Regions from separate parts of the Thalassolituus sp. ST750PaO-4 genome, predicted to be linked through region 2. Evidence: predicted binding sites of a transcription regulator. Region 2 holds the regulator's gene; each other region holds the start of a gene.
What was found. Region 2 encodes sigma-54, which starts transcription at its own class of promoters, with help from an activator protein. Its sites were predicted from a motif close to TGGCACNNNNNTTGCTNT; they were not measured.
Positions count from the first base shown of each region.

Region 1: a site for sigma-54 is predicted at 3,088-3,105, ahead of HUF18_RS06840 (putative urea ABC transporter substrate-binding protein). Genes of this name have one in related genera too.
Region 3: a site for sigma-54 is predicted at 2,595-2,612, ahead of atzF (allophanate hydrolase). Genes of this name have one in related genera too.
Region 4: a site for sigma-54 is predicted at 6,446-6,463, ahead of HUF18_RS07910 (ammonium transporter). Genes of this name have one in related genera too.

Region 1 is NZ_JABVCB010000007.1:216,894-224,296, forward strand. It holds gene metG (methionine--tRNA ligase) at 1-1,634, opposite strand, end outside; gene HUF18_RS06840 (putative urea ABC transporter substrate-binding protein) at 1,775-2,836, opposite strand; guanidine-I (ykkC/yxkD leader) riboswitch at 2,920-3,034, opposite strand; gene HUF18_RS06845 (LysR family transcriptional regulator) at 3,393-4,301, opposite strand; gene HUF18_RS06850 (nitroreductase family protein) at 4,449-5,093, shown strand; gene HUF18_RS06855 (DMT family transporter) at 5,149-6,156, opposite strand; gene HUF18_RS06860 (pirin family protein) at 6,279-6,977, shown strand; gene HUF18_RS06865 (sulfite exporter TauE/SafE family protein) at 7,047-7,403, shown strand, end outside.
Region 2 is NZ_JABVCB010000008.1:39,498-46,900, forward strand. It holds gene mgtE (magnesium transporter) at 1-1,125, opposite strand, end outside; gene HUF18_RS09595 (HPr family phosphocarrier protein) at 1,235-1,504, opposite strand; gene rapZ (RNase adapter RapZ) at 1,510-2,382, opposite strand; gene ptsN (PTS IIA-like nitrogen regulatory protein PtsN) at 2,416-2,880, opposite strand; gene hpf (ribosome hibernation-promoting factor, HPF/YfiA family) at 2,884-3,186, opposite strand; gene HUF18_RS09615 (RNA polymerase factor sigma-54) at 3,219-4,718, opposite strand; gene lptB (LPS export ABC transporter ATP-binding protein) at 4,847-5,572, opposite strand; gene lptA (lipopolysaccharide transport periplasmic protein LptA) at 5,569-6,150, opposite strand; gene lptC (LPS export ABC transporter periplasmic protein LptC) at 6,137-6,700, opposite strand; gene HUF18_RS09635 (KpsF/GutQ family sugar-phosphate isomerase) at 6,700-7,403, opposite strand, start outside.
Region 3 is NZ_JABVCB010000005.1:610,664-618,066, forward strand. It holds gene HUF18_RS05210 (putative bifunctional diguanylate cyclase/phosphodiesterase) at 1-1,848, shown strand, start outside; gene HUF18_RS05215 (DUF1569 domain-containing protein) at 1,886-2,413, shown strand; gene atzF (allophanate hydrolase) at 2,650-4,512, shown strand; gene HUF18_RS05225 (GntR family transcriptional regulator) at 4,515-5,231, shown strand; gene urtA (urea ABC transporter substrate-binding protein) at 5,529-6,785, shown strand; gene urtB (urea ABC transporter permease subunit UrtB) at 6,863-7,403, shown strand, end outside.
Region 4 is NZ_JABVCB010000007.1:461,439-468,841, reverse strand. It holds gene cobB (Sir2 family NAD+-dependent deacetylase) at 1-163, shown strand, start outside; gene HUF18_RS07925 (efflux RND transporter periplasmic adaptor subunit) at 414-1,517, shown strand; gene HUF18_RS07920 (efflux RND transporter permease subunit) at 1,520-4,588, shown strand; gene HUF18_RS07915 (TfoX/Sxy family protein) at 4,662-4,967, opposite strand; gene HUF18_RS07910 (ammonium transporter) at 5,066-6,244, opposite strand; gene rlmKL (bifunctional 23S rRNA (guanine(2069)-N(7))-methyltransferase RlmK/23S rRNA (guanine(2445)-N(2))-methyltransferase RlmL) at 6,556-7,403, opposite strand, start outside.

The sequences.
Region 1 (7,403 bases), on a different contig from region 2:
TCCAGAATGGCGGTTACTTTGTCCATTTCGGCACGGGCCAGCATTGGCTGGAATTTATTGATTTTGTGGCTCAGCAGAATCTCGCGGCGCGCTTCCCAGTCAAGGCTGTCCAGATTCAGGAACTCTTTGGTTTTATCGGCAATTTCCGGCAGAACCGGTGCCAGATAGGTTACCAGCTGACGGAACAGGTTCAGCGCCACGGAGCATACGTCCTGTACTTCCTGCTGGCGGCCTTCTTCTTTATTCATCGCCCACGGGGCTTTTTCCTGAATATATTCGTTGGCGCGGTCGGCCAGTGCCATGATCTCTTTCATTGCGCGGCCAAATTCGCGTTTTTCGTAATGGCTGGCAATCTGGTCGCCGGCATCAATAAATTGCTGCAGCATTTCCGGTTCAGCGCAGGTCGCGCTCAGTTCGCCGGACGCTTTGGCAATAAAGTTGCCGGTACGCGAGGCGATGTTCACCAGTTTGTTGACCAGATCGGCGTTTACACGCTGCACGAAATCTTCCAGATTCAAATCGAAATCATCGACGCTGGAGCTCAGTTTGGCGGCAAAGTAGTAACGCAGATAGGTCGGGTTTAAATGATTCAGGAAAGTGCGCGCTTTAATAAAGGTACCGCGCGACTTCGACATTTTAGAACCGTTCACGGTGACGAAACCGTGGGCATTGACCGCTGTCGGTGTGCGGTATTCTGCGGCGCTCAGCATGGAAGGCCAGAACAGCGCATGGAAGTTAATAATGTCTTTACCGATAAAGTGGTACAGCTCGGTGGTGGAGTCTTTTTTCCAGTACTCGTTAAAGTCGAGATCGCCGCGCTTGTCACACAGGTTTTTAAAGCTGGCCATATAGCCGATAGGGGCATCCAGCCAGACGTAGAAAAACTTGTTCGGTGCATCCGGAATTTCGAAGCCGAAATACGGCGCATCACGGGAGATGTCCCACTCCTGCAGACCGGAATCCAGCCACTCGGCCAGTTTGTTGGCAACTTCATCCTGCAGGGTGCCGGAACGGGTCCACTGCTGCAGAAACTCCTGGAAGTCCGGCAGTTTGAAGAAGTAGTGCTCAGACTCTTTTTCGACCGGGGTGGCACCGGAAATCACTGAGAACGGGTTTTTCAGCTCAGCCGGGGTGTAGGTTGCACCGCAGACTTCACAGTTGTCGCCGTACTGGTCGGCGGCGCCACACTTAGGGCACTCGCCTTTGATATAACGGTCGGCCAGAAACAGCTCTTTAACCGGATCGTACAGCTGCTTGATGCTGCGGATGGCGATATGGCCTTTGTCACGGCAGGCTTTGTAGATTTCTTCAGACAGCAGGCGGTTTTCTTCGCTGTGGGTGCTGTGGAAGTTGTCGAACGCAATCTGGAAACCGGCGAAATCCGCTTCGTGCTCGGCTTTTACCCGCGCAATCTGCTCTTCCGGGCTGATACCTTCTTTCTCGGCGCGCAGCATGATGGCGGTGCCGTGGGCGTCGTCGGCGCAAACATAGTGGCATTCGTTGCCACGCAGTTTCTGGAACCGAACCCAGATATCAGTCTGAATGTATTCCAGCAGGTGGCCGAGGTGAATGGAACCATTGGCATAGGGCAGGGCGCTGGTGACGAGGATTTTGCGGGGATTCTGTGCGGTCATGACAATTCGCTACGGGTTATTCAAAGAAAGGGCAGCATTGTAGCGATTTTTGCCGCTGGCCGCGATGGCTGCGGTACGGCTTAAAAGCGCTGCGGCAGCAGAAATCTGCCGCGCAGCGCCTGATACTCAATGGCCGGGCATCACAGCTTTCCTTCAGCCGCCATCTTCATATAGCTGTCGGTAAAGCGCAGCTTCACATTACCTTTATCGCCAAAGGTTTTGCCGTTCGGGAAGGCCATGCCGATAAAGCCGGCATCGGCGGCGCCATCACCCAGCAGGCCGTGGTCGAAGGAGAATTTCGCCACGTATTCCATGGTTTTTGGCAGCTCGGCGCTGTTCACAAATTCCACAGCTTTTTGTGCGTCGTAGAACATTTTGGTGGCGGCCAGCTGGGCATCGTAACCGGCAAGGTCGGTGCCTGAGGCTTCGGCCATCATGCTGCGTGCTTTTTTACCTTCGGCGTCGTCTTTCGCCATGATGCTCATGGTTTCGTACCAGGCGCCGGTCAGGGCTTTGGCGAAGGCGGGGTTAGCGGCCAGGGTTTCGCTGTTGACCATAGTGGTGTCGATAATTTCACCCGGAATCTGTGAGGAGTTAAACACGGCGGTTGCGTTTGGCTGCGCCAGAATCTCGCTTACCAGTGGGTTCCAGGTCACCACGGCTTTAACATCGTCGGTGCCATAAGCTGCCACCATATCGGCGTCGGAGGTGTTGATCACCGATACGTCTTTTTCGCTCATGCCCACGCTTTCCAGACCGCGTGCCAGCAGGTAGTGGGAAACCGACAGCTCCACCAGATTCACCGGCAGGCCTTTGATGTCTTTCAGGCTTTTGCCTTCTTTCAGAATCACGGCGTCGTTGCCGTTGGAGAAGTCACCGACGATTAAGGCGGTGGTGTCGACGCCGCTGGCGGCCGGAATGGTCAGGGCATCCATATTGGTCATTACGCAGGCGTCGAATTCACCGGCGGTAAACTGGTTGATGGATTCAACGTAATCGTTGATCTGCACCACTTCGATTTCGATGCCGTATTTATCGGCCCATTTTTTTACGATCCCGGCTTTGTCGGCGTAATCCCACGGCATCCAGCCAACATAGATAGACCAGGCTAGACGGAAACTGTCTTTGGCCTGAGCGTGTAATGGAGTAAGGGCGGCCAGGGTGACCAGGCTGGCAGTGAGCAGACGTTTTAACGGCTTCATAGGACTTCCTCTTTGATATCCACATAAATCAGACGGCAGGAGAACTCAGCGCGAAACGGCCAGATGCTGGCATTCGCGTGTGGGTCTCCCGGGCTTTTGTCCCGCCGTGTAACCTGCGCTGTGAATACGCTGAGGTCGGTTGCTCTCGGACCAGACGTTCTTTTTCAGCAAAGAACCGGAACCCTAGCCACCTATTTCTGTGAATCCCAACCGGATTCGGTTGCCGAGTATCTCCTGTTACTGATCAGGGTTCAGCAAGGGCTGTACCAGTTTTGCCGGAGCCTGAAAATTGCAGTATCCGGCAGGCTGGCGAGTGTTAAGTTGCTGATTTTGCTGTCAGTTGCACCCCAAAAGGGTGCACAGATGATTAGCTGAACAGATGGTCGCTGCATTCTGGGGCGCTTATCTTGTTTCCGCTTTATGTGCGGCTTTGTAGCTCTTGCCGGTATTAGCCAGGGTATTAGCCAGGATGTTGGCCTTTATTCGGTTTCTGTTGTGTGCGCCGCTTTGCAGCTCTTGCCGGTACTAGCCAGGGTGTTGGCCAGGGTATTGGCCTTTATTCGGTTTCTGCTTTATGCGCAGCCTTGCAGCCGGTGTCGGTGTTGGCCAGTAATCGGGCGAGGGCACGGGTCGCGGGGCCGGCGCTTTCTTCATGGGCCATTACCAGATAGAGGTCGACGTAGCGCCGCGCATCCTGAGCAAAGGGAATCACCTGCAAGGCCCCGCTTTTAAGATCGTCGGCAATCAGCAGCTCCGGCAGCCAGGCAAAGCCCAGACCACGGCGGACAATATTCACCCTTGTGCTGGTATGGGTCACGGTCCAGCGCTGATGGGCACCGAGCCAGCCACCTTCGCTGCGGCGTTTACGGCTGCTGTCGCGCAGCACGACCTGCCGGTGAGCGGTAAGGTCATCGTAGGTGACCTCGCGCCCCAGATGCTGCAACGGATGCTGCGGGCTGGTAACCGGCAGAAAGCAGGAGCGGTGTACGTGCTCGCCGTTCCAGCCGCTGGGCAGTTGCGGGGTAATCAGAATATCGATGCTGTCTTCGAGCAGCATTTCGTTACCGCCGCTGAGTACAAACTCTTCCAGCTCCAGGCGGGTATCGGGGTACTCGGCCGAGAAGGCTTCAAACACATCAAACAGCACATCGTTGGGGTAAATGGTGTCGATGGCCGCACGCACAACAGGCTCGATGCCCTGATTAAGCGAGCTGGCAACCTGATCGATATTCTCTGCCTGATCGAGCAGCTGTTCGGCACGCTGTAACAGAATACGGCCGTGCTCGGTCAGTACTGCTTTGCGCCCTTCTACTTCCAGCAGTTGTACGCCCAGTTGCTCCTGCAACTTGTGCACGCCATAGCTGATGGTCGACTGACTCTTGAAGATGGCCTCAGCCGCCTGTGCGTAGCCGCCATGGTCGACCACCGCTTTAAACATGCGCCACTGTTCGAGGGTTGTTTTCATTGAAATGCCTTTTCGTAAATATCGAAAGCTATACGTTAAATTATGAGATTTTTAATCGAATAAAGCGAACTTAAACTGCACTCATTGCTTAACAGCCCTAGCACCACAACCAATACACGAACCGATACCCGATTTAAGGATGCCGCCATGAACGTATTTGATGCCCTGAGCCAGCGTACTTCTGTGAACTACTTTGATACCGAACGTGCCATCAACACGGCGGAAGTCCTGGAGCTGCTGGATTACGCCCAGCACGCGCCAACGGCCTTTAACATTCAGCATACCCGCTATCTGGTGGTGACCGATCAGGCGGCGAAAGAAACCTTAAAAGACATCGCCTACGGTCAGCAGAAAGTGGCCGATGCTCCGGTGGTTATTCTGGTGCTGGCCGACGAACAGGGCCATGAACGTATGCCGGATATCGCCCAGCGCGGCGTCGATGCCGGTATCTATAACGAAGGCGTGCGCGACTACTTTGTCAGTGCGGTAAACGGTGCCTACGGCGATAACAAAGCCGCGGCCCACGATGAAGCACTGCGCTCGGCCAGTATGGCGACCATGAACCTGATGACGGCCGCGGCTGGCAAGGGTATGGCCACCGGGCCGATGATCGGCTTCGATACTGCAAAAGCGAAAGAAGTGTTCAACATCGGCGAACGCTACAGCGTTGCCATGATGGTGACCCTGGGTTACGCCAAAGAAGGTAACTGGCCACGTAAGCCACGTCTGGCGGCGAGCGAAGTGACGGTGCTGGATGGTCGTCCGGGTAAGCTGCACGATCTGAGTAATTAATTGCTAAACAAGTTGGGAAAAGCGGACCGGAAATAAAGCGGGCAGAGCGCCCGCTTCAGCGTTTCAGCCAGCGCCGCAGAGCACTCCAGCGGTTGGCCAGCAGCGCCAGCAGAATCAGGGTGCAGCCGAGAATCTGCGCCGTTTCCATCCGCTCGGTAAACCAGAAGGCGGCGATGATGGCGGTCCAGACCGGCTCCAGCACCATAATCACTGCGGCATGGCTGGGGGACGCCAGACCCTGAGCATAGGTCTGCAGCAGAAAGCGGGCGGCGGTGCCGACGGTCACGCTCAGAATCAGCCACAGCCACATGGTTGGGGTAAAAGTATCGGGCCAGTCTTCAAACATGGCCGACAGGGTAAAAGATACAACGCCGACCAGCACCAGCTGGATAGCGCTCAGGGCCAGTGCCGAAATACGCGCCGCGGCACGGCCGTTGAGAATAAAGGTGAGTGACAAAAGCAGGGCGGCGGCAAAGAAAAACAGCTGGCCGGGGTCAGGGTTAAAGCCATGACGTAACGACAGCAGTGCCAGACCGCCGATGGCCATAGGCAGTGCAATCCAGATGCTTTTTGCCGGACGTTCGCGGAACAGCAGCCAGCTGATAAAAGGCACCAGCACCACCGCAAGGCTGGTAATAAAGGCACCTTCGCCGAGGGTGTGAGCATTAAACAGCCCCATGATCCAGAAGCTCATGGCGGCACCGAAAAACAGGCCGACCAATGCCGAGGCGCGCCATTCGTGGGGCTGTAAGGCCGCCAGCGCACGGCGGCCGGGAATCGCCAGCAGCAGACCGGCGGCGCTAAAGCGGCAGGCCATAAACAGCAGCGGCGGAAATTCGTTTAACGCCTCTTTGGAAAACATCCAGCTGACCGCAGCCAGCAGGGTAACGCCAAGCAGAATCAGGTCGGCACGCAACAGCTGGGTGTGATGCTGATCGTCTGTGGATACGGATTCGGAAGTTGAAGACACAATAAACCACTGGCCCGCAGGGCAGTAACGCAGACCGGTAAGCACCGGGTGCAGTGAAAAAGGCGTAGCAAAAAAAGCGCAGCAGTATTTCACAGCCTCCCGTGGAAGTCTGTGGGGGTTTTACTGTTGCATTGAAAAAGAGCGTTGCATAGTCCGGATTAATGAAGAGTTTTGTCAATAATTTTTGTGAAGCGTTTTAAAGAGGAGATCAGCACATGTTAATCTTACGCGCAGCCAATGAACGCGGCCGGGCCAATTTTGGCTGGCTGAACAGCTCGCATACGTTTTCTTTTGGCCAGTATTACGACCCTCAGCATATGGGGGTGTCTGCTTTACGGGTAATCAACGATGATCGGGTTGCCCCGGGCGCAGGCTTCGATACCCACGGCCACCGCAATATGGAAATCATCAGCTATGTGCTGGACGGCACCATTGCCCACCGTGACTCGATGGGCAATGTTGAGCATTTGCCGGCCGGAGAGTTTCAGCTGATGTCGGCGGGCAGCGGCGTGATGCACAGCGAATTTAATCCGGCGACAGACCAGCCGCTGTATTTTCTGCAGATCTGGATTCAGCCCAATGAGCAGAATACCGAACCGGGCTATCAGCAGAAGCGCTTTCCCCGCCAGCGGGCCATTCAGCCGGTGATTACGCCGGACGGACGCGACGGCACACTCAGTATTCGCCAGGATGCACAGTTGCTGCACGTACGCCTGACCGCAGAAAGCGCAGAGCAGTTACTGAACCCGGCGCGCCGCTATTATGTGCATGCCATTAACGGCCCGCTGCAACTGCAGGCCGGCGATAACATGCTGATATTAAATGCCGGTGACGGCGTGAGTATCAGCAATGAACAGGCGCTGACCTTCAGCGCCGACAGCAAGGCGGAGGCCCTGTTGTTTGATTTACCTTAAGCAGGCAACGCCTGCTGCCGGAGCCGGATATGAGGGTACAGAGACGGCTCCGTCTGACGGAATAGTTTTGTGGATCTGACCTTTGTTGCGATTGCCGTACTCGGCGTGTTGTTAACCGGCATTGCCAAATCCGGTTTTGGTGGTGGTATCGGTGTGGTGGCGGTGCCGATGATGGCGCCTTTTATCGGCGGTGAGCAGGCCATCGGTATTCTGCTGCCGATTCTGCTGCTGATGGACATCATGACCCTGCGCGTATATCGCCGTTACCTGTCGTTTGCACTGGTGAAGCCCCTGCTGCCCGGTATTCTGCTGGGCATCACGGCGGGCACCTTATTATTAGGCGTTGTCAGCGAACGTGGCGTACAGGCGCTGATTGGTCTGATCGGTTTCTGGGTACTGGCGCAGAAGCGCTGGCCCTGGCTGGCT
Region 2 (7,403 bases):
AACCACAGCCCAGAGCACGCCATTAATGGCGGCGACCATTATTTCGCGGTTAAACAGCCAGCGGAAGTTGCTGCCGCTGAGATGGCCAAGTGCCTGGCCACGGATAACCAGAGTCAGCACCTGACTGCCGGCGATACCGCCCATGCTGGCGACAATAGGCATTAAAACAGCAAGAGCCACAACCTGCTCGATGGTTTTATCAAACAGGCCGATCACCGCAGAGGCGGCCAGTGCGGTGAGCAGATTAATGCCCAGCCAGACAGCACGGCGGCGGCTGGTTTTCAGCGTCGGGGCGAAGGTATCTTCTTCGTCATCCAGACCGGCCATACTCATCAGCGAGTGATCCGCAGTTTCGCGGATAACGTCAACCACGTCATCGATGGTGATACGGCCAAGCAGCATGCCGGCAGCATCGACAACTGGCGCCGAGACCAGATCGTGGCGTTCAAACAGTTTGGCAACTTCGCTCTCGTGCTGGGTTGCCTGAATAACCCGCGCGTCGGTGCTCATCACTTCACGCACGGTCTGTTGCGGGTCGCTGACCAGCAGTTTGCTGATCGCCAGCGTGCCGATAAATTCGTTCTGGCGGTTAACCACCAACAGGTTATCGGTCATAGCGGGCAGGGATTTGTGGCGGCGCAGGTAGCGCAGTACAACCTCAAGGGTGATATCCGGACGAATGGTCACGGTATCGGTGTTCATCAGACCACCGGCGCTGTCTTCCGGATAGCCCAGAACGGCTTCGAGACGGGCGCGGTCCTGGTGGTCCATCGACTCCAGAACTTCCTGAGTTACACGCTCAGGCAGCTGCTGCAGCATGTCGGCCACGTCATCGGTGTCGAGGTCGGCGGTCAGGTCGACAACTTCTTCCGCACTCATGTCGCTCAGGAAGTGGCTTTGCAGCTCTTCGCTGAGGTTCTGCATGACCTCGCCTTCGAGTTCCTTATCGACCAGTTCCCACAGCAGCTTACGGGCTTTAGGCGGAGAAGATTCGATCAGGTGGGCGATATCAACCGGTGCCAGACCCGAATTCAGGATGCGACGCACCTGCGCCAGCGCACCACTTTCCAGCGCGGCGGTCAGGCTGTGTAACTTGGCTTTAGCCTTTTCGGTCTGCTGTGCCATGCGTCGGTTCGGTCCAGGGGATGGTTGAATGCTCAGATTCTAGCCTGATTAGGCCTCTGATACCACGAAACTACTCGCAGAATTGCGCGTAGAAGATTGTTTTGCCGGGCTATTCTTCTTCGTCAAAACGCCGGTTAATAAGATCAATCAGGGCGGCCAGTGCGTGTTCAGCATCCTGGCCTTCAGCATGGATATGTATGTTGGTGCCTTTGCTGGCGGCCAGCATCATCACCGCCATAATGCTTTTACCGTCGACCATGCGGTCGGGGTAACCGACTTTGATCTGGCAGGAATAAGCAGCGGCGGTGGAAACCAGCTTGGCGGCTGCGCGGGCGTGCAGGCCCAGCTTATTGATGATGGTGATTTCGGTGCTGGTCATCCGTATCAGTCCTGATGAATGTCGGCACTGCCCAGCTCGCGGTGGCGGACCTGAACATTGCTGTAATGATGACAGAATTCTGCCTTAAGTTGCTCTGCCAGGTAAACGGAGCGGTGCTGCCCGCCGGTGCAGCCGATGGCAATGGTCATATAGCTGCGGTTGGCATCGACAAAGGCAGGCAGCCAGCGCTGAATAAACCCGCTGATGTCCTGCTGCATTTGTCCAACCTGAGGCTCCCGGGCAAGGAAATCAATGATTGCCGGGTCGCGCCCGGTAAAGGCGCGCAGTGCCGGGTCCCAGTAAGGGTTGGGCAGGTTGCGGACATCGAATACATAATCGGCATCAATCGGGATGCCATGCTTGAAGCCGAAAGATTCAAACAGAATGGCGATATCGGTGCTGGTTTTATCCGCCACCCGCAATTTAATCAGGCTGCGCAGCTCATGCACAGACATGCTGGTGGTATCCAGCGTCAGATCGGCAAGGTTGGCGATAGGCTCCAGCAGCAGGCGCTCTTTATCGATGGCTTCGGCCAGAGATGTGCTTTTACTGGTCAGTGGGTGCTTACGCCGGGTGGAGCTGAAGCGCTGCAGCAGCACTTCTTCGCTGGCGTCGAGATAGACGACATCCAGCTGGTATTCTTCGCTGGGCAGCTGGTGCAGTACATCGTGGATATTGTCGAAGGCATGGGGCAGATTGCGGGCGTCAACACTGACGGCGACTTTGGCCAGTTTTTCTTCGCTTTCGGTCTGGCGGGCCAGCGCTGGCAACAAAGCAACCGGCAGGTTATCAATGCAGTAGAAGCCCAGATCTTCCAGTACGTGCAGAGCACTGGATTTTCCTGAGCCGGACCGGCCGCTGATCACCACTAAACGCATTGCTGTGCTCCTCCATTGCCCGTTGGGCTGATGTCAGCCCGGTTGTCCGCTCAGCGCCCGCTGATAAAACCGTTGCGCATCCGGCGCTTTGCGCAGTGCCTCGCGGTAGGCCGGCTCGCTGAAGTTGCGTGCCAGCATCGCCAGAACCTGCAGGTGCTGTTCAGTAGCTTCTTCGGGAACCAGCAGAGCAAACACCAGATCGACCGGCTTGCGGTCAATGGCGTCGTAATCCACCGGCTCCACCAGACGCAGCAGTACGCCCATCGCCTGGTCGCACTGCTTCAGCCGGCAGTGGGGAATGGCAATACCTTCGCCAATCCCGGTGCTGCCGAGGCGTTCACGGCTGAGTAATCGCTCGTAAATATCGTCGGCAGAGCTGTCGCTGAGTTGTTCTGCGATAAAACCTGCCAGGTACTCCAGTAATTTCTTTTTACTGGAAACCGGAGCATCTATCAGACTGCGTTCCGGTGTGAGGATATCCTCGATGCGAATGTCCATTAATCAGCCTTGTCCGTGTTGCCGCGCCACCAGTTTTTCTTTGTGTTTCAGTACCTGACGGTCGAGCTTGTCGGTCATCTGATCGATTGCGGCATACATATCATCGTGCTCAGCGCTGGCGTGCAGGTCGGCACCGCTGACGTGGATGGTGGCTTCAGCAATCATGCGCTCTTTAATAACGGTCAGGGTTACCTGGCCGTTGGTGATGTTGTCAAAGTGGCGTCCCAGCTTGGACATTTTTTCGTCTACGTACGCTTGCAGAGATTCGGTAACGTCAACGTGGTGACCGCTGATATTAATCTTCATGTCCAGACTCCTTGTTGCTGGCTTGTTGTTTTTTAAATCAATTGTTTACGTTCGTTCGAAGGCGGAATCATCATAGCCTCACGGTATTTGGCTACCGTGCGCCGTGCCACCTGAATGCCTTTTTCACCCAACACTGCGGCGATTTTGTTGTCGCTCAGCGGTTTGCGGGCATTTTCTTCAGCAATCAGTTTTTTAATCATGGCACGGATTGCGGTGGAGGAACATTCGCCGCCGCCATCGGTACTGACATGGCTGGAGAAAAAGTACTTCAGCTCGAAGATTCCGCGTGGCGTGTGCATGTATTTCTGGGTGGTTACCCGGGAAATGGTGGATTCATGCATACCAACGGCTTCGGCAATATCGTGCAGCACCAGCGGCTTCATTGCTTCTTCGCCCTGTTCGAAAAACTCGATCTGATACTCGACGATTTTGGTGGCTACTTTCAGCAGGGTTTCGTTGCGGCTTTGCAGACTTTTGATAAACCAGCGCGCTTCCTGCAGGTGGTCGCGCAAGAAGGCGTTGTCGGTGCTGTTATCGGAACGGCGTACCAGTGAGGCGTAATCGGCGTTAACGCGCAGCTTGGGGGCGATATCCGGATTCAGCTCAACCCGCCATTCGTCGCGGATATTGCGTACCAGCACGTCGGGCACCACGTATTCGGCCTGCTCGGCACTGATGCCGGCACCTGGCTTGGGATTCAGTTCTTTAATCAGCCGCAGCACGGCTTTAAGGTCTTCTTCGCGCAGCTTGGTTTTGCGCATCAGCGTTGGGTAATCCTTGCTGCCCAGCAGCTCGATATAATCGCGGATGACCATTTTGGCTTCGTTCAGCCATGGGGTCTCAGCCGGCAGTTGCTGCAGTTGCAGCAGCAGGCATTCACGCAGATCGCGGGCAAAAGCACCGGCCGGATCAAACTGCTGCAGGCGGTGCAGTACGGCCATGACTTCGTCTTCTTCGACGTCCAGAGCCGGGTCCATGCTTTCCAGAATATCTTCGACGGTGGTGTGCAGATAGCCGTCGTCATCCACACCATCGATCAGCATCAGGGCGATCTCGCGGTCGGTATCTGACATAGGAGTCAGATTGAGTTGCCACAGCAGATGATCCTGCAGATCTTCGGTGCTGGCGTGGCGCGAGTCGTAATCGAAATCGTCGTCGATGGCATTACTGCTGCTGCCGGAGGCAACGCTGGCGGTGGTCTGGTAAGTATCTTCCCACTGACTGTCGACCGGCAGGTCGTCGGGGAGTTGTTCCTGCGACCACTGTTCATCCAGTTCCGGAGTGTCGTTGTGGCTGTCGTCCTGACTGCTGACTTCGTGGCTGCTGCTGGTGTCGTGATCGCTGTTGCGGGACAGATCGGGCAGGTCATCGTGCTCGTGTTCTTCTACTTCGAGCATCGGGTTGGAATCGAGGGCTTCCTGAATCTCCTGCTGCAGATCGAGGGTAGACAGCTGAAGCAGGCGGATGGCTTGTTGCAACTGAGGGGTCATGGTCAGGTGCTGACCCATCTTTAACTGAAGAGACGCTTTCATAAAAGTTCAGTAATCACTCAGTATCGGCATAGTCTGTGCATTATACGCCAAGCGGTAAACCTTGGAATCTTTTGTGCATCTTCCTTTGCTTTGGATCATCAGCCACTTCCCTGCAGCAGGGCTTGCCATCACAGGCGGAAATCCTCACCCAGGTACACTTTGCGTACCTGCTCGCTGGCCAATACCTGTTCAGCGGTGCCTTCGGCGATGATATGGCCACCCCCGACAATATAGGCTTTCTCACAGATAGCCAGAGTTTCCCTTACGTTGTGGTCGGTAATGAGTACGCCGATGCCACGTGCCTTGAGCTGTCGGATGATGTCCATGATGTCAGCTACAGAAATCGGGTCAACCCCGGCGAACGGCTCATCAAGCAGAATAAAGGACGGCTCAGCCGCCAGCGCGCGGGCAATCTCGACCCGGCGTCGTTCACCACCGGATAAGGCCATGCCCAGACTGCTGCGGATATGCTGAATATGAAACTCATTCAGCAGCTCTTCCAGTTTTTCCAGACGCTGTGCACGGTTGAGGTCTTTGCGGGTTTCGAGAATGGCGAGAATATTATCGGCCACACTTAATTTGCGGAAAATGGAGGCTTCCTGCGGCAGATAGCCAATGCCTTTCTGCGCCCGGCCGTGCATCGGCAGATGACTGATGTCTTCGTCGTCAATTTTGATGCGGCCTTTGTCAGCCTGCACCAGATTCACAATCATGTAGAAACAGGTGGTCTTACCGGCCCCGTTGGGTCCCAGCAGGCCAACGATCTGACCGCTTTGCACAGACATGGATACATCTTTTACCACTTCCCGGCCGTTATAGCTTTTCGCCAGGTTTTCGGCTTTCAGGGTCTTCATGGCTGTTCCTGTACTGGCTTGCTGTTATCGGTGGCAGGTTCTGCCGGAGCCTGTGGCTGAATCACGACTTTGATTCGTTGTTTTTCGCCATTACCACCAGTCTGGCCGGAGGTACTGGTGCCGCCGCTGGCGCTGACGGTTTCTTTGGTCATGTCATAGAGGATGCGCTCACCACTGAACAGGTTGCCGTCCTGCTGCAGTTGAGCATTGCCCTGAATGTTGACTTCACGTTGCCGGGCAAAGTAATCAATGCGCTGGCCGTGTGCTTTGGTCAGGGGTTTTCCCGGATTGATCTGTTGCTGATAGCGTGCCGGTTTTTTCGCTGTCCCTTCGGCAACGGCTTTTTCCAGTGTGTTATCGGTGCGGATAATCAGCAGGCGCTCCGATTCGATGCGCAGGGTTCCCTGAGTCAGAATCACATTGCCTTCATAAATAACAACGCCAGCCTTGCGGTCGAGCTCAGCGTGGTCAGAGAGAATGACCATTTCCTGCTGCCAGTCGTCGGGTAAGGCATAAGCAGAGGCTGCGCTGCACAGGACAAACAGGCCGGCCAGAAAACGATGATTATTGCGGAACATAGCGGCTATCCACCTGTGATTTGAATTCCATGCGCTGACGCGCGATATCCAGTGTCATACCGGTTGCATTGATATGTGTTTGCGGGCTTGTAATGGTTACCGGCTGATCAGTCTCGGCCAGTTGCTGGCGGCTGTGGTAGGTCAGGATGCTGGTTTCGATCAGAATATCGTCCGCAGCGTCGGCCGGATCGAGCGGCCGGATTTCGACCTGACCTACAAGGCGCAGCGACTGCTCGTTATCCTGTAGTGTTCCTTCGCGGGCATTGACCTGCCAGGTCTGGCCGTCATCATCGTCTGACATCAGCAGCGGCCCGGTAAAAAGGGTGCTTTTCGTCTGCGGATAATGGGTTGAACGTGCTGCAACAAAGGTTTGCTGTAATTCGCCATTACTGTCGTACTGGCGGTTGTACAGGCCTTCGCCATAGTAATCCGGTTCATGATTCTGCTGCTCACTCAGGGGGGGCGTCTGCTCCTGGGTGTAGCGATCCACTGCCAGCAGAGCCAGACCAAAGATCAGGGTCAGCAGTAACAGCAGATAACGCTTGCGCATCAGATTACGCCCGCGCGCAGCAGATCGTGCATATTGATGACGCCAACCGTGTCGTCGCCATTTTTAACGACCAGGGCGTTGATTTTGTTGTCTTCCATCAGCTTCAGCGCTTCAGCAGCCAGAGTGCCGGGCGTGGTGGTTTTGCCACCGACGGTCATCACATCGGCCATGGTAGCGGTATGGATATCAACTCCGTGATCAATGGCACGACGCAGGTCACCGTCGGTGAAAATACCGGTCAGCTTGCCGTTATCCTGCACGGTGGTCATGCCCAGACCTTTGGAGGTTACAACCAGCAGGGCTTCAGACAGCGTGGCGGAAGGGGAAACCACCGGAATCTGATCGCCACTGTGCATAATGTCTTCCACTTTCAGCAGCAGGCGACGGCCGAGTGAGCCGCCCGGATGAGAGAAGGCAAAATCTTCGGCGGTAAAACCACGGGCTTCCAGCAGGGCAACGGCCAGCGCATCACCCATCACCAGTGCGCAGGTGGTGGAAGAGGTTGGTGCCAGATTGAGCGGACAGGCTTCCTGATTCACGCCGGTATTTAAGTGGGCGTTGGCGGCACGGCCGAGGGTGGATTCCGGATTACCGGTCATGCTGATCAGCGCAGTGCCGAGGCGTTTAAGCAGGGGGAGCAGGCTGGTAACTTCACCGGTTTCACCGGAGTTGGACAGAGCGATAACCACATCCGATGGCTGAA
Region 3 (7,403 bases), on a different contig from region 2:
AAGCGTTTGTTGCAGATCACCAGTCTGACGCTGATGGGGCTGCTGCTGGCGGCATTTGTGGCTACAGGGCATACGCAGCTGACAGTACTGGCTGGCTGTGCCGTGTTGGTGTTGGCCGGTTGGTTTGCTCATCAGCAGCAGCCTGGTATTGCCGCCAATATTCTTCTTTGGGCACTGACGGCTATGCTGTCGGTGCTGGCCTGGCACTCCGGAGGCGTGCGCGATATGGCGGTGCTGGGTTATCCCGGCGTGCTGATCTTCGCCGCCATTCTGGGCAATGTGCGGCTGTTTTCGGGGTTATTGTTTTTTATTGTCAGTTATTGCTCGCTGATGGCCGGGCTGACGATTACTGGTTACTTTCATCCTTTTCTGCCGGAAGTCGAATTCAAACATCTGATTTTTACCGATGTGATCCTGCTTATTACCGGTTTCAGCGCTTACCTGTTATTACGTGATCAGCGCCGTCTGATGGATGGACTCAGGGAGGAAAATCAGCGGGTACGGAACAGCCAGAAGACCATTGCCCGGCTGGCCAGCCAGGATCAGCTGACCGGTTTATCTAACCGCCGCTTTGCTGAAGAATCTTATACCCGGTTATATCAGCAATGTTTGCGTGACGAGCATCCACTGGCGGTGCTTTTTCTGGATCTGGATAGTTTTAAGCCGGTGAATGATTCACTTGGGCATGCCGCCGGCGATTTACTGCTGCAGCAGCTCGCCGGACGTTTGCAGGCACTCAGTCGTCCCGATGATGTGCTGTGCCGTTTTGGCGGTGATGAATTTCTGCTGATGGCGGCACTGGATGGTGATGAGGATCAGCTGACCCGGCTGGCGCAAAGTATGACTGCAGCAGCAACCACTCCCTTTTTTATTATGCAAACCCAGATCGAAATCTCCGGATCGGTTGGGGTTGCTCTGGCTCCGGAACACGGCACGGAATTCAATACCCTGTGTAAGTATGCGGATCTGGCGATGTATCAGGCCAAGCATGAAGGGCGCAATGTTTTCCGCATATACAACGATGATATGGGCCGCGCCAATATCGATAAATTCAATCTGATGACGCAAATCCGTCAGGCATTAAAAGACAAACAATTCCGCCTGTTTTATCAGCCCAAAATTGATATCAGCAATGGCCGGGTCTGTGGTGTTGAGGCGTTGATCCGCTGGCCACAGGCGGATGGTTCTTACATTACACCGGATGAATTTATTCCGCTGGCCGAGAGCAGTGGTGTTATTGCCGATATCGGCCACTGGGTATTACAGGAAGCCTGCGCGGCCTGTACGCGCTGGCGCCGGGAGGGACATTACGGGGTGGGAGTTGCGGTTAATTTATCTTATGTGCAATTCCGTGATGGCTCACTGGAGCGCAATGTACAGCAAGTATTGCAGCAGTCCGGCTTGCCATCGTCGGCGCTGGAGCTGGAGTTAACCGAATCGATGTTAATCGGTGAAGGCGATGATATCAGCCGTCAGCTAAGTACGATTCATAGTATGGGAGTGTCTTTTGCCATCGATGATTTTGGCACCGGTTACTCCAACCTGGGTTACCTGCGCCGCTTTAATGCCTCGCGGCTGAAAATTGATAAATCCTTTATTACAGCTCTGAATGTCTCACAACGGGATGAGCCTCTGGTGCGTGCCATTATTCAGATGGCCGCCAGTCTGGGGTTGCAGTCGGTTGCCGAAGGGGTGGAAGACGAAGCAACGCTGAACCTGTTAAAACAACTGGGGTGTGATGAAGCTCAGGGCTATTTCTGGTCGCAGGCACTGCCCGAGCATGAATTAATAGAATGGCTGAATGCTCATAACAGCCATCAGGAGTTACCGCATTCATCGGAATTGTGACAGACTCAAAGCCTTTCAATAATCAGCGGGAGTCTGTGTGAAACGACGTACTTTGCTTAAAACAGCAGTTGCTGTTCCTCTGGTTCTGGCAGGTGGTGCCGCAGGCGTTAGTGCTGTTGCCCGGAGTAAGGAATATGATCTGTCAGGGTTACTGCAGGAATTGCAGGCACTTAATGGTCAGCGTTTACGCAGTGGTACGGCCTGGTCGGTGAGTGAGGTTTTTCAGCACTGCGCACAAAGTATCCGCGGTTCAATGGATGGCTATCCTCAGCATTATTCTTCCCTGTTTAAACACACCGCCGGCAGTGCGGCGCTGGCGGTATTCCGTGCCGCGGGTTCCATGCGTCACAATCTGACCGAAGGTCTGCCGGGTATGGTGGCAGCCGATCCGGCGCTGGAACAGGAGCTGGCATTGCAGAGGTTGCTGGTGGCTCTGCAGGATTTTATGGCTTACAGCGCAGAGCTGGCGCCCCATTTTGCGTATGGTGAACTGGATAAAACAGCCTATGCGGCTGCGCATGAACTGCATATCCGCAATCACCTGCAGCAGATATTTCCCGCCTGATTTTCTTCACCAGAATGTACGGGGCTTAATAATATGCCCCGTTCTGATGCACGATATTTTCTTTTTTGCGCTTAAACCGCGCGCATATTTTCTGCGTTATTCCTGATTTTTTCAGTGGCTGGTTACAGCAAGCCCGCCAATACCGTGGTTTTGGCTCACATTACGCTGACATAGTAAAAACTGGCACGACTGTCGCTCTGTAGCTTGTATACAAGGTTGAACACACTGGCAGTGCTATGAGCGACATCACATCAGAAAAATCGGGAAAATCATTACTGGGCTGGAGTCTTGGTGACTGGAATCAGGTCTATCGTAACGGCGCTAATGCTAGTGAATTGCTGAATGCATTACGGACAGAAGTGCATCAGCAGGAAAGCTGCAACGGCGTGCTGAAAGAAGGCAGCGTCTGGATTGAACTGGCCAGCGAGCAGCAACTGGGTGCGCAGTTAATTCAGTTGCAGCAATTACTGGATGCCGCCGATGGCGATATGCAGGCGCTGCCGTTATACGGCGTTCCTTTTGCGGTAAAAGACAATATCGACGTTGCCTGTTTTGCGACAACCGCAGCCTGTCCGGAGTTTGCTTATGAGCCTCCGGCGGATGCCACCGTGGTGCGTTTACTGCGTAATGCCGGTGCCATTGTATTGGGCAAAACCAATCTCGATCAGTTTGCCACCGGGCTGGTGGGCAGCCGTTCGCCCTATGGCGCGGTGGCTAATCCATTTAATGAAAACTATATCAGTGGTGGTTCCAGCTCAGGTTCTGCGGTTGCGGTTGCGCGCGGTTATGTGCCTTTTTCATTGGGTACCGACACGGCGGGCTCTGGTCGTATTCCGGCAGGCTTTAATCATATTGTCGGGTTGAAAGCCAGTAAGGGGGCGCTCAGTACTCAGGGTGTTGTACCGGCATGCCGCAGCCTGGATTGTGTTTCTGTTTTTGCGTTAAACACCCTCGATGTCGAGCGCATTTTTGCATTGGCCGCGCAATTTGATGCGCAGGATGCGTATTCCCGCCCAGTGGGCAACCCGCCATTAAAAACCATCCGCCGGCTGGCGGTACCAGCCGATATGCCATGGTTTGGTGATGACGTACAGCAGGCTGCATTCACAGCGGCTTTGGCAAAAGCTGAAAGTCTTGGCTTTGAATTAATCACCACCGATTTTTCGCCGTTATCTGAACTGGCTGCGCTGCTCTATCAGGGCCCCTGGGTGGCTGAGCGTTATGCCGCTGTGGGTGAATTTATCCGGCAGGATTTACCCGGCATTAATCCGGTGGTGAAAAGTATTATTGCCGGTGGTAACAGCGGAACAGCGGTTCAGGCCTTTAATGCCGAGTACCGGCGTATGGAACTGCTGCGGGAAATTCAGCAGTTATTTCAGAGCTTCGATGCACTGCTTGTTCCTACCGCACCCTGCTTTCCAACTCTTGCAGAGGTCGAAGCCGAGCCGGTTAAGGTCAACAGCCAACTGGGTACTTATACCAATTTTGTTAATCTTGCCGATTTATGTGCGATTGCTTTACCGGCCAATTTACGCAGCGATGGGCTGCCTTTCGGCATCACGGTTATTGCACCAGCCTTCAGTGAAAATGCATTACTGACTTTTGCTGCGCACTGGCAGGCGGCGCTGCGTTTACCACAGGCGCCGGTATTACTTGGCGCACGCGATGACGAATCGGTGGTGGTGGCGGTGGTCGGCGCCCATTTAACCGGTATGCCGCTGAATCATCAGCTGACCAGCCGTGATGCAATATTGCTGGAGCAAACGCTGAGTGCCAAAAAATACCAGCTTTATGCCCTGGCCAATACAGTGCCGCCAAAGCCAGGCCTGGTGCGCATTAATGATGCATTACTGAATAGTGGCTCTGAAACAGGGCATGAAATCATTGTCGAATTGTGGCGAATGGACGTTGCCGCTTTCGGCAGTTTTGTTGCGGAAATTCCACAGCCCCTGGGAATCGGCACGCTGGAGTTAGCCGATGGCCGCCTGGTAAAAGGCTTTATCTGTGAACCGGAAGCGGTGGCCAGCGCAACCCATATCAGCGGGTTCGGTGGCTGGCGTGCGTATATCGCTCATCTGAAATCCCAGAGCGGAAATTAAGCATGTATCCAACGGATACTGAAGAAAAAAAGCGCCCGCTGAATCTGGCCGAGCGGATTTATCAGCAACTGAAAAACGATATCTTCGATTTCCAGTTGCTGCCCGGTGATCGCTTCAGTGAGAACGAAATTGCCAGGCGTATGCAGGCCAGTCGTACTCCGGTACGTGAAGCACTGTACCGGCTGGAGCGCGATGGGTTTGTGCAGGTGCATTTCCGCAGTGGCTGGCAGGTCCGGCCCTTTGATTTCCGTTATTTTGAAGACTTATACGACGTTCGCACCCTGCTCGAAGTGGCTGCGGTAAAACGTCTATGTGGGCGCGCCGGTCTTAAAGAGCAGCTGGCCGGTTTGCTGACGCTTTGGTGCTGCCATGAAGGCCAGCGGCTGAACGACAGTTCGCTGCTGGCAGAGATGGATGAAGACTTTCATTTTGCTCTGCTGGAGCTCAGCGGCAATCAGGAAATGGCGGCGATTCACCGTATGGTGTGTGAACGTCTGCGCATTATCCGCCGGCTGGATTTCACCCAGCAGGGGCGTATTAAAGCGACCTATGATGAGCACTCTCATATTCTGAATTTAATGCTGAATGGCAACGCAGAAGAAGCGGCCGGTTTTCTCAGCCAGCATATCGATGTCAGTAAAAATACCGTGCGCCATATTACTCTGCACCGCATTCAGGCAGCGAAGAGCCGCTACAACATTAATATCAGAGCAGATTAATGATTTATCTGGCCTGCACCAATGCGGTGAATATTTAAAAGCAGCTGAGCAATAACGGTGCGTGAATTTTCGGTAATGCGGGTTTATTCCTGTATATGGCACCTTGCTGGCTGAAAACTCTTAAAAAACAATTGGTTATAAGTTGGTACAGGCTTTGCTCTACAGGGAATGCTAACTCATAAATGGAGCTGATCAGCAGTAATCGGACTCCGGATAAAATCAAAGTACATTAAGGACGGACTCAAGATGAAAAAACTGGGATTAAACACGCTGTCAAAAGCGACCAAAGTTCTGGCGATGACCACTCTGGCTGCTGGTATCAGTCTTGCCAATGCCGCCGATACCATTAAGGTCGGTGTGCTGCATTCATTGTCCGGCACCATGGCGATTTCCGAAACCACGCTGAAAGATACCGTGCTGATGATGGTGGAAGAGCAGAATAAAAAAGGCGGTCTGCTGGGCAAGCAACTGGAAGCTGTAGTAGTCGACCCTGCTTCTAACTGGCCTTTATTTGCGGAAAAAACCCGTGAGCTGCTGGAGAAAGATAAGGTCGATGTGATTTTCGGCTGCTGGACTTCCGTTTCCCGTAAGTCTGTTTTACCAGTTGTAGAAGAGCTGAACGGTCTGCTGTTTTATCCGGTTCAGTATGAAGGTGAAGAGTCTTCAAAAAATGTTTTCTATACCGGTGCGGCGCCTAACCAGCAGGCTATTCCGGCCGTTGATTATCTGATGAATGACGTTGGCGTTAAGCGCTGGGTTCTGGCCGGGACCGACTACGTTTATCCACGTACCACCAATAAAATTCTGGAAAGCTATCTGAAGTCGAAAGGTGTTGCTGCTAAAGACATCATGATTAATTACACACCGTTCGGTCATTCTGACTGGCAGACCATTGTTTCTGACATTAAAAAATTCGGCAGCGCCGGTGTTAAAACCGCAGTGGTTTCCACCATTAATGGTGATGCCAACGTTCCTTTCTATAAAGAACTGGCGAACCAGGGTGTAAGCGCGGAAGACATTCCGGTGGTTGCCTTCTCGGTAGGTGAAGAAGAACTGTCTGGTTTCGATACCAAGCCTCTGGTTGGTCACCTGGCCGCCTGGAACTACTTTATGAGCGCTGATGGTAAAGAGAACGATGCCTTTATCAAACAATGGCACAGCTTTACCAAAGACGATAAACGCGTAACCAACGATCCGATGGAAGCAACCTATATCGGTTTCAATATGTGGACCAAAGCGGTGGAAAAAGCCGGTACTGCTGACGTCAGCAAAGTACAGGATGCCATGATCGGTATTTCTGTTCCTAACCTGACCGGTGGTATGGCGGTGATGAATAAAAATCACCACCTGTCCAAGCCGGTACTGATTGGCGAAATTCAGGAAGATGGCCAGTTTGATATCGTCTGGCAGACTGAAGGTGTGGTACCGGGTGACGCCTGGACTGACTTCCTGCCTGAAAGCAAAAACCTGATTTCTGACTGGACTGCACCAATCAACTGCGGCAACTACAACACAGCAACCAAAACCTGTGGTGGCGCCGTAGCGGCCGAGTAAGCCCGACCCGCTGCACGTTTGCCGGCGTTGATATAACGCTGCGCAGGCGTGCAGTCCCTTTCCAACAGGATGTTCCCATGTTCACATTATTCAGACGTGTTTTTTTCGCCGTCTTATTACTTTCGGCCAGCCATAATCTACTGGCAAACAATGCTGATACTCAGCCTTCTCTGGCAGAACTCAGTCAGCAATTAATCAGTGCAAACTATAAAGAAAAAGCGGCGCTGGCCGAGCAGATTGCGCTGGCTGAAGATGATCAGGCCATTGTTATTTTGCAGGCATTACTCGACAGCCGCCTGTATTACGTTAAAAGCAACGGGCAATTGTTACTGGTCGACAGTTCCGGTGAGCCGGACAGTGCGCAGGACGCCTTTACCCTGCAAGCCGTCACCGGGCTGGGTAAGCGCGATATTAAAAAAATTGGTGTTAATAATTCATTGCGGGTTGCATTACGCAGCCTGATTTCCCGCGCACAGATTTCATCGAAGCATAAATCACAGCGCATGGCGGCTGCACAGAATCTGCTGAAAAGCAGTGATGATATCGACCGGGCATTTATTGATCAGGCACTGCAGCGGGAAACTGACAATTCTGTGGCTGAGGTTCTGCACCAGGTAC
Region 4 (7,403 bases), on a different contig from region 2:
CCATGTTTATCCGGCAGCCGGATTTGTCGACATCGCCCGCCGGGCCGGTGCCCACACCGTAGAGATCAATCTGGAGCCTTCGAATACCGAAGATGCCTTTGCCGAGCACCTGTACGGCCAGGCCGGCCGGACACTCCCCTCTTTCCTGCAGCGGCTGCTGTAGTATCTGCCGGCAATTAATCCTCTTTTTAAAACAAAGAGACCTAAAGGCGCTTATATTTATTGGTAAATAATGAAGATTGTCCTGAATTCAGGATTATCGGTTGCAGATTTCATATCTGCTGACAAAACACAAACTAGCCTAAAATCCTCCCCAAGACTGGCCAAACCGTAATGAAAGGCCATGCTTATCAATAAGATATCCCGGCATTCATTCCGCCCGGCTCCCGCCAGCCCGCTAACAGGAATTGCGCATGATCCATGTATCCCGCCCTTTGTGGCTGCTGCCCGCTGCAGCATTAACACTACTGCTTACCAGTGGCTGCTCTGAGCAACAGGCCAGTGCAACCGCTACCGTGGTTCATCCGGCTAAAGTTTTCCAGATCAGCCCGGCCAGCCAGACAATGCTGCGACGCTTTCCGGCTCAGGTACAGGCCGCCGAACGTGCTGCACTGGCATTCCGGGTCAGTGGTGAACTGCTGACACTGCCGGCTCAGGCCGGTAAAGAAGTGCGTCAGGGAGACGTATTAGCGCGCCTTGACCCGGCCGATTACCAGCTGCGTGTTGATGACCGTAAAGCCCGCTATGAGCTGGCGGAGTCACAGTTTCAGCGGGTGAAAGACCTGTTTGAATTGGGGCAGATTTCCCAGTCACAGTTTGATCAGGCCAAAGCCGAACTGGATATCAGTAAAGCGGCGCTGGCCAGCGCCCGCACAGACCTGTCTTACACCACCTTAAAGGCACCGTTTTCCGGCGTTATTGCTGAAGTCTATGCCGATAATCATCAGCCGGTGGCCGCCGGTAAAACCCTGGTTATGCTGCAAGCCAAGGATCAGCTTGAAGTTCGCTTACAGATTCCGGAAAACCTGATGGCGCATATCGCCAAAAAAGAAAACACCAACTATCAGCCGGATGTTGAGTTTGAGGCCCTGCCAGGCAAGCGTTTCCGCGCCAGCTATAAAGAGCATACGGCTCAGGCTGATCCGGCGACCGGCAGCTTTACCATCACGCTGACCCTGCCCCGTCCGCCTTCGCTGAATTTACTGCCAGGGATGAGTGCCAGCGTGCATGTGGATCTGAGCCAGGTACTGAGCCAGAGCAGCCAGAACCTGATTGTCCCACCCCAGGCAGTCTTTCAGGGCGAACAGCAGGCCGATGGCAGTTCGCAGGCGATGGTGTGGATAGTAACCGCTGATATGACCCTGCAAACACGCGCTGTAAAAATCGGCCAGCTGTCAACCGCAGGGCTGGAAATCACTCAGGGATTACAGCCAGGCGATACCATTCTCGCCGCTGGTGTTCATCAGGCCCATGAAGGGATGCGTATCCGCCCCTGGATTCAGGAACGGGGTCTTTAAGCATGAGTCAGCCACAGAACTCGGCCACCTACTTTATTAAGCACAGCACGACCAGCTGGATGATGCTGGCCATTTTGCTCGTCGGCGGAGCCATCAGCTATTTAGGGCTGGGCCGTCTTGAAGATCCGCAGTTCACCATTAAAGAAGCCATGGTGATTACCTACTACCCCGGCGCCAGCGCGCTACAGGTGGAGGAAGAAGTTACCGCACCACTGGAAAGCGCCATTCAGGCACTGCCCTATATCAAGCATGTTGATTCTATTTCCAAAGCTGGTTTTTCCCAGGTTCATCTGGTGATTAAACCCACCTATAAATCCCATCAGCTGGCGCAGATCTGGGATGAATTACGCCGTAAAGTGCATGATAAAACCCCGTCCCTGCCACCCGGTGCCAATGCTCCGATTGTGATGGATGATTTTGGCGATGTGTACGGTGTGTTGCTGGCATTGTCGGGTAACGATTACAGCTACGAAGAACTGAATGATTATGCCGATTATCTCAAGCGTGAATTATCGACGCTTAATGGCATCGCCAAGGTCACCATATCCGGCACTCAGCAGGAACAGGTATTTATTGATATTTCCCGTGAGCGCATGACCAACCTCGGCATTCCGCTGTCGCGTCTGTATCAGCTATTACAGACGCAGAATACCGTACAGGATGCCGGCCATATCCGTATCGGCGACGAATATATCCGCATTCATCCAACCGGAGAATTCCGCTCCGTTCAGGAACTCGGCGACTTGCTGGTCAGCCAGGCAGGCTCCGATAAACTGATTTATTTACGCGACATTGCCAATATTTCTGAAGGTATTGCCGAAGTTCCTGACCACCTTACAAATTACAACCGTATGCCATCGCTGCGTATTGGTATCGCGTTTAACAGCGGTGTTAACGTTGTTGCTGTCGGAGAACAATTACGGCAGAAAATGGCAGCACTGGATGCCAACCGTCCATTAGGAATTGAACTGCACACACTGTATGACCAACCAGCCGAAGTGGATGCTTCGTCCACCGGCTTCGTACTTAACCTGCTGGCCTCCATCCTGATTGTGATTGTTGTATTGCTGCTGTTTATGGGCATGCGCGCCGGTATTATCATCGGCATTATTCTGTTGCTGACCATTCTGGGTACCTTTATTGCCATGAAGGTCATGGATATTCAGCTGCACCGGATTTCGCTGGGGGCGTTAATTATTGCTCTCGGTATGCTGGTCGATAATGCACTGGTCGTTACCGAAGGCATTATGGTGGGTATTAAAAAAGGCCTGTCACGAACCCGCGCCGCTTACGACATTGTGCAGCAAACCCAGTGGCCACTATTAGGTGCCACTGTAATTGCCGTTACCGCCTTTGCACCTATCGGTTTATCACCGGATTCAACCGGTGAGTTTGTTGGTTCATTATTTTATGTGCTGCTGATTTCCCTGTTGTTCAGCTGGATTACCGCCATTACCCTGACGCCTTTTCTCTGTCATCTGCTGTTTAATAAAGAAGAGCATCCGGATGCGGAAAGCGATCCTTACCACGGTTTTCTGTACGATATTTATCGTACAACCCTGAGCCTGATGTTAGCGCGCCGCGGAGCGACGATGGGCGTGATGCTGGCTGCCATGTTTATTGCGATCTACGGCTACAGTTTTGTAAAACAAAGCTTCTTTCCGCCATCCAACACACCGATGTTCCTGATTGATATCTGGCTGCCCGAAGGCTCCGATATCCGCGCAACACAACAGCAGGCTCTGGCACTGGAAAATTATTTTCAGCAAAAAGAAGAAGTGGAATTTACCTCCTCCACGGTCGGTCAGGGTGAACTGCGTTTTATGCTGACCTACGCACCGGAGCGGCAGTACCGTGCCTATGCTCAGGTTATGGTACGTACTGCCGAGCGGGAACAGATTCCGGCATTAATTGACGATGCCCGTCGCTGGACACAAAAAGAAATGCCGGATGCCTTTGTGAAATTCAAACGCCTGCAAATTGGCCCTGGCAGTGCGGCTAAAATTGAGGCCCGTTTTGCCGGGCCAGACCAGGAACAGCTGCGTATTCTGGCCGAGCAGGCCAAACAGATTATGCGTGCAGACCCTGACACCGATAATATCCGTCACGACTGGCGCGAACGCGAGAAAGTGATTCGCCCGGTATTTAATGAAGAAAATGCCCGCCGCGCCGGTATTTCCAAACAGGATATGGACGATCTGCTGCAGCTCAGTTTTTCCGGGAAAAGTATTGGTATGTACCGTGAAGGCACCACCTTAAAGCCCATTATTATGCGCCCACCTGCGTATGAACGGCTTGATATCGATGGCCTCACCGACCTGCAGATCTGGAGTCCGGTATTCAGCCGTTATATTCCGATCGGTCAGGTGGTTGAGCACTTTGATGTGGTGTTTGAAGATCCGATCATTGCCCGCCGAGATCGCAAGCGTACCATCCGTGTCTTTGCCGATCCGGATCTGGACGCTGACATCACCGCCGATGGTTTATTTAAGCGCCTGAAGCCACAGATCGAAGCCATCCCCCTGCCACCCGACTACGAGCTGAGCTGGGGTGGCGAATATGAATCGTCCAGCGAAGCTAAGCAAAGTCTGTTTGCCTCACTGCCGCTGGGCTATCTGCTGATGTTTATTATTACCGTGCTGCTGTTTAACGAAATGCGCAGTGCGCTGGTAATCTGGGCCTGTGTTCCACTGGCGATTATTGGCGTCAGCGCCGGCATGCTGTTACTGGGCGCTGAATTCGGCTTTATGGCGCTGCTCGGTTTTCTCAGCTTGTCGGGCATGATTATTAAAAACGGAATTGTGCTGGTTGATCAGATCCGGCTCGAACTGAGCGAAGGCCGGGAACCATACGATGCGGTTTTTCATGCCTCGGTCAGCCGTCTGCGGCCGGTAACCATGGCAGCACTGACCACCATCCTTGGCATGTTACCGCTGTTGTTTGATCCGTTCTTCAGCGCTATGGCCGTGGTTATCAGCTTTGGCCTTGGTTTTGCCACTGTACTGACGCTGGGTGTAGTACCGGTGTTGTACGCCATGAGTCATGGCATTAAGGCTCCCGTTAAAAGCTGATGAATCAACCGACATAAAAAAACCTCCGTATGGAGGTTTTTTTATGGGTACTACACCGTGAGATACGATGGAATCACTCACTGTCAGCCTGAAACATACGCTCCATTTCAGAGATTCCTTCTAATTCCATCAATAACTGTTCCCGCTCACTCTGAGCAACCGCCAGCCAGCTGCGGTTACTCAGGCCACCGACGAGAGCATAAAGAAAATTCAGACTGGGCTTGGCCCGCCCCTCAGCGGCAGCCAACTGCTGTAAGCGGTAAAAAGCCATCACCGCGCCACAGCTACGTAATTGCTCAACATCGGTGATACCAACCAGTGCCAGTGACTGCTCACTTTTTTCACCCAGGCCGGGTAAATCCCTGATGCGTTCTGCCATATCAACCTCTCTGACTCCGGAGTCTGCCGGTATTTAAACAAAAAAGCCGCAGATTTCCCTGCGGCTTTTTTGTTGTGAGAAGCAATGAAAAGAAGTGATCAGTCTTCGCTGGTCGATACAATTTTGTGGATCGACAGGTCAGCACCATTAAACTCTTCTTCTTCATCCAGACGGATGCCGGAGATGGCTTTAACAATACCGTAGACCACAAAACCGCCAATCATTGCCACCAGAATACCGGCAACCGTTCCCAGCAGCTGTGACATAAAGCTTACGCCACCCAGACCACCAAGCGCTTCTGCACCGAAAATACCGGCGGCAATACCGCCCCAGGCACCGCACAGACCATGCAGTGGCCATACACCCAATACGTCATCGAATTTAGGGAATTTATTCTGCGCCAGGGTGAATACGAAGACGAACAACGCACCGGCAACACCACCAACAATCAATGCACCAATCGGATGCATCAGGTCAGAACCGGCACACACCGCCACCAGACCCGCCAGCGGACCGTTGTGAATAAAGCCCGGGTCTTTTTTGCCGACAATCATGGCAACCACAGTACCGCCAACCATCGCCATCAGGCTGTTAACCGCTACCAGACCGGAAATTCCATCCAGAGTCTGGGCAGACATCACGTTAAAGCCGAACCAGCCCACAGCCAGAATCCACGCACCCAGGGCCAGGAACGGAATATTGGACGGTGCAAAAGCCACCACACGGCCATCACGGTAGCGGCCACGACGGGAACCCAGCAACACAACCGCGGCAAAGGCTATCCAGCCACCGACGGCGTGAACCACCACGGAGCCGGCAAAGTCGTGAAACGGAGCACCAAAGCTGTTTTCCAGCCAGCCCTGGAAGCCGTAGTTACCGTTCCAGATCATGCCTTCAAAGAACGGATATACGAAAGCTACCGTCAGGGCAGAAGCAATCAGAATCGGGTAGAACTTTGCACGTTCGGCAATACCACCGGACACAATGGCCGGAATCGCCGCAGCAAAGGTCAGCAGGAAGAAGAACTTCACCAGGTCGTAACCATTATTCGCTACCAGTTCGCTGGCGCCGCTGAAGAAGTTCGCCCCATAGGCAATCTGATAACCGATGAAAAAGTACGCCAGTGTCGACACACCAAAGTCGGTGATGATTTTTACCAGAGCATTGACCTGGTTTTTATGGCGCACGGTACCGACTTCCAGAAAGGCGAAGCCGGCGTGCATTGCCAGTACCATAATGGCACCGAGCAGAATAAACATGGTGTTGGCGCTTTGCATCAAAGTCTCAACGGCGCTGTTGATGCTGTTAACGTCAATAGTTTCCACGTTGTGTCCTCACTTTAATTCGCTGGGTTCTTGCTGATAAAAACGGCTCACTCAGATCAGTTGATCAACAACCGGAGTTGTGATGCTTCATGAGAGTGCCGGCTGGAAAAATGGACACCAGAGTGGTGCGCAACAATCCAATAAGTCAGGGTTTTAGCAGGTTCCGTACCAACTTTGTCAGGATTGCCTGACAAAGCCGGAACAAAGTGTGAGGATTGCGCACGCATTCAGCACTCACGCGCCCTGAATGCGTGCATACAACGTCAGGCAGGATATGTTATGTGGAAACAATGGTGAATATTCGGACGACGCCCGTAATCAAACGGCACCGATTTTGCGCTCACATCTTTTATTGTGAACTCTTTTAGTGCATCCATATCCAGATCAAAGCGTCGCAGGTTATTGGAGAAAATCAGCAGTCCACCCGGATTCAGACAGCGCATGGCCTGTTCAACCAACATCACATGATCGCGCTGAATATCCAGCACCCCTTCCATCCGCTTGGAATTAGAAAACGTCGGCGGGTCCATAAAGATCAGGTCATAGCGCTCATTACAATCACGCAGCCACTGTATACAGTCGGCCTGAATAAATTCGTGCTGTTCCGGTTTGATACCATTCAGCAGGAAGTTCTCTTTGCCCCAGTTAAGGTAGGTGCGTGACATATCAACGCTGGTGCAATGCGCTCCGGCCACCGCCGCGTGCACACTGGCCGTGGCGGTATAACAGAACAGATTCAGGAAGCGCTTGCCAGAAGCAAGCCCGGCAATCTGCAGGCGGGTCGGACGGTGATCGAGGAACAGACCGGTATCGAGGTAATCTTTCAGATTCACCAGCACCTGCACATTACCTTCACGTACAGGCATAAAACGCTGTTCGGTGTTCTGCTTTTCGTACTGGCGCTTGCCGGCCTGACGTTCACGGCGCTTGAGGACGATCTGCTGCGCCGGAATACCGGTCACCTCAGGCAGAACGGCCAGCACATCCAGCAGACGGCGTTCTGCTTTGGCTTCGTCGATGGACTTCGGCGGCACATATTCCTGCACATGCAGCCAGTCGCCATACAGATCAACCGCCACTGCGTATTCCGGCAGATCGGCATCGTACAGGC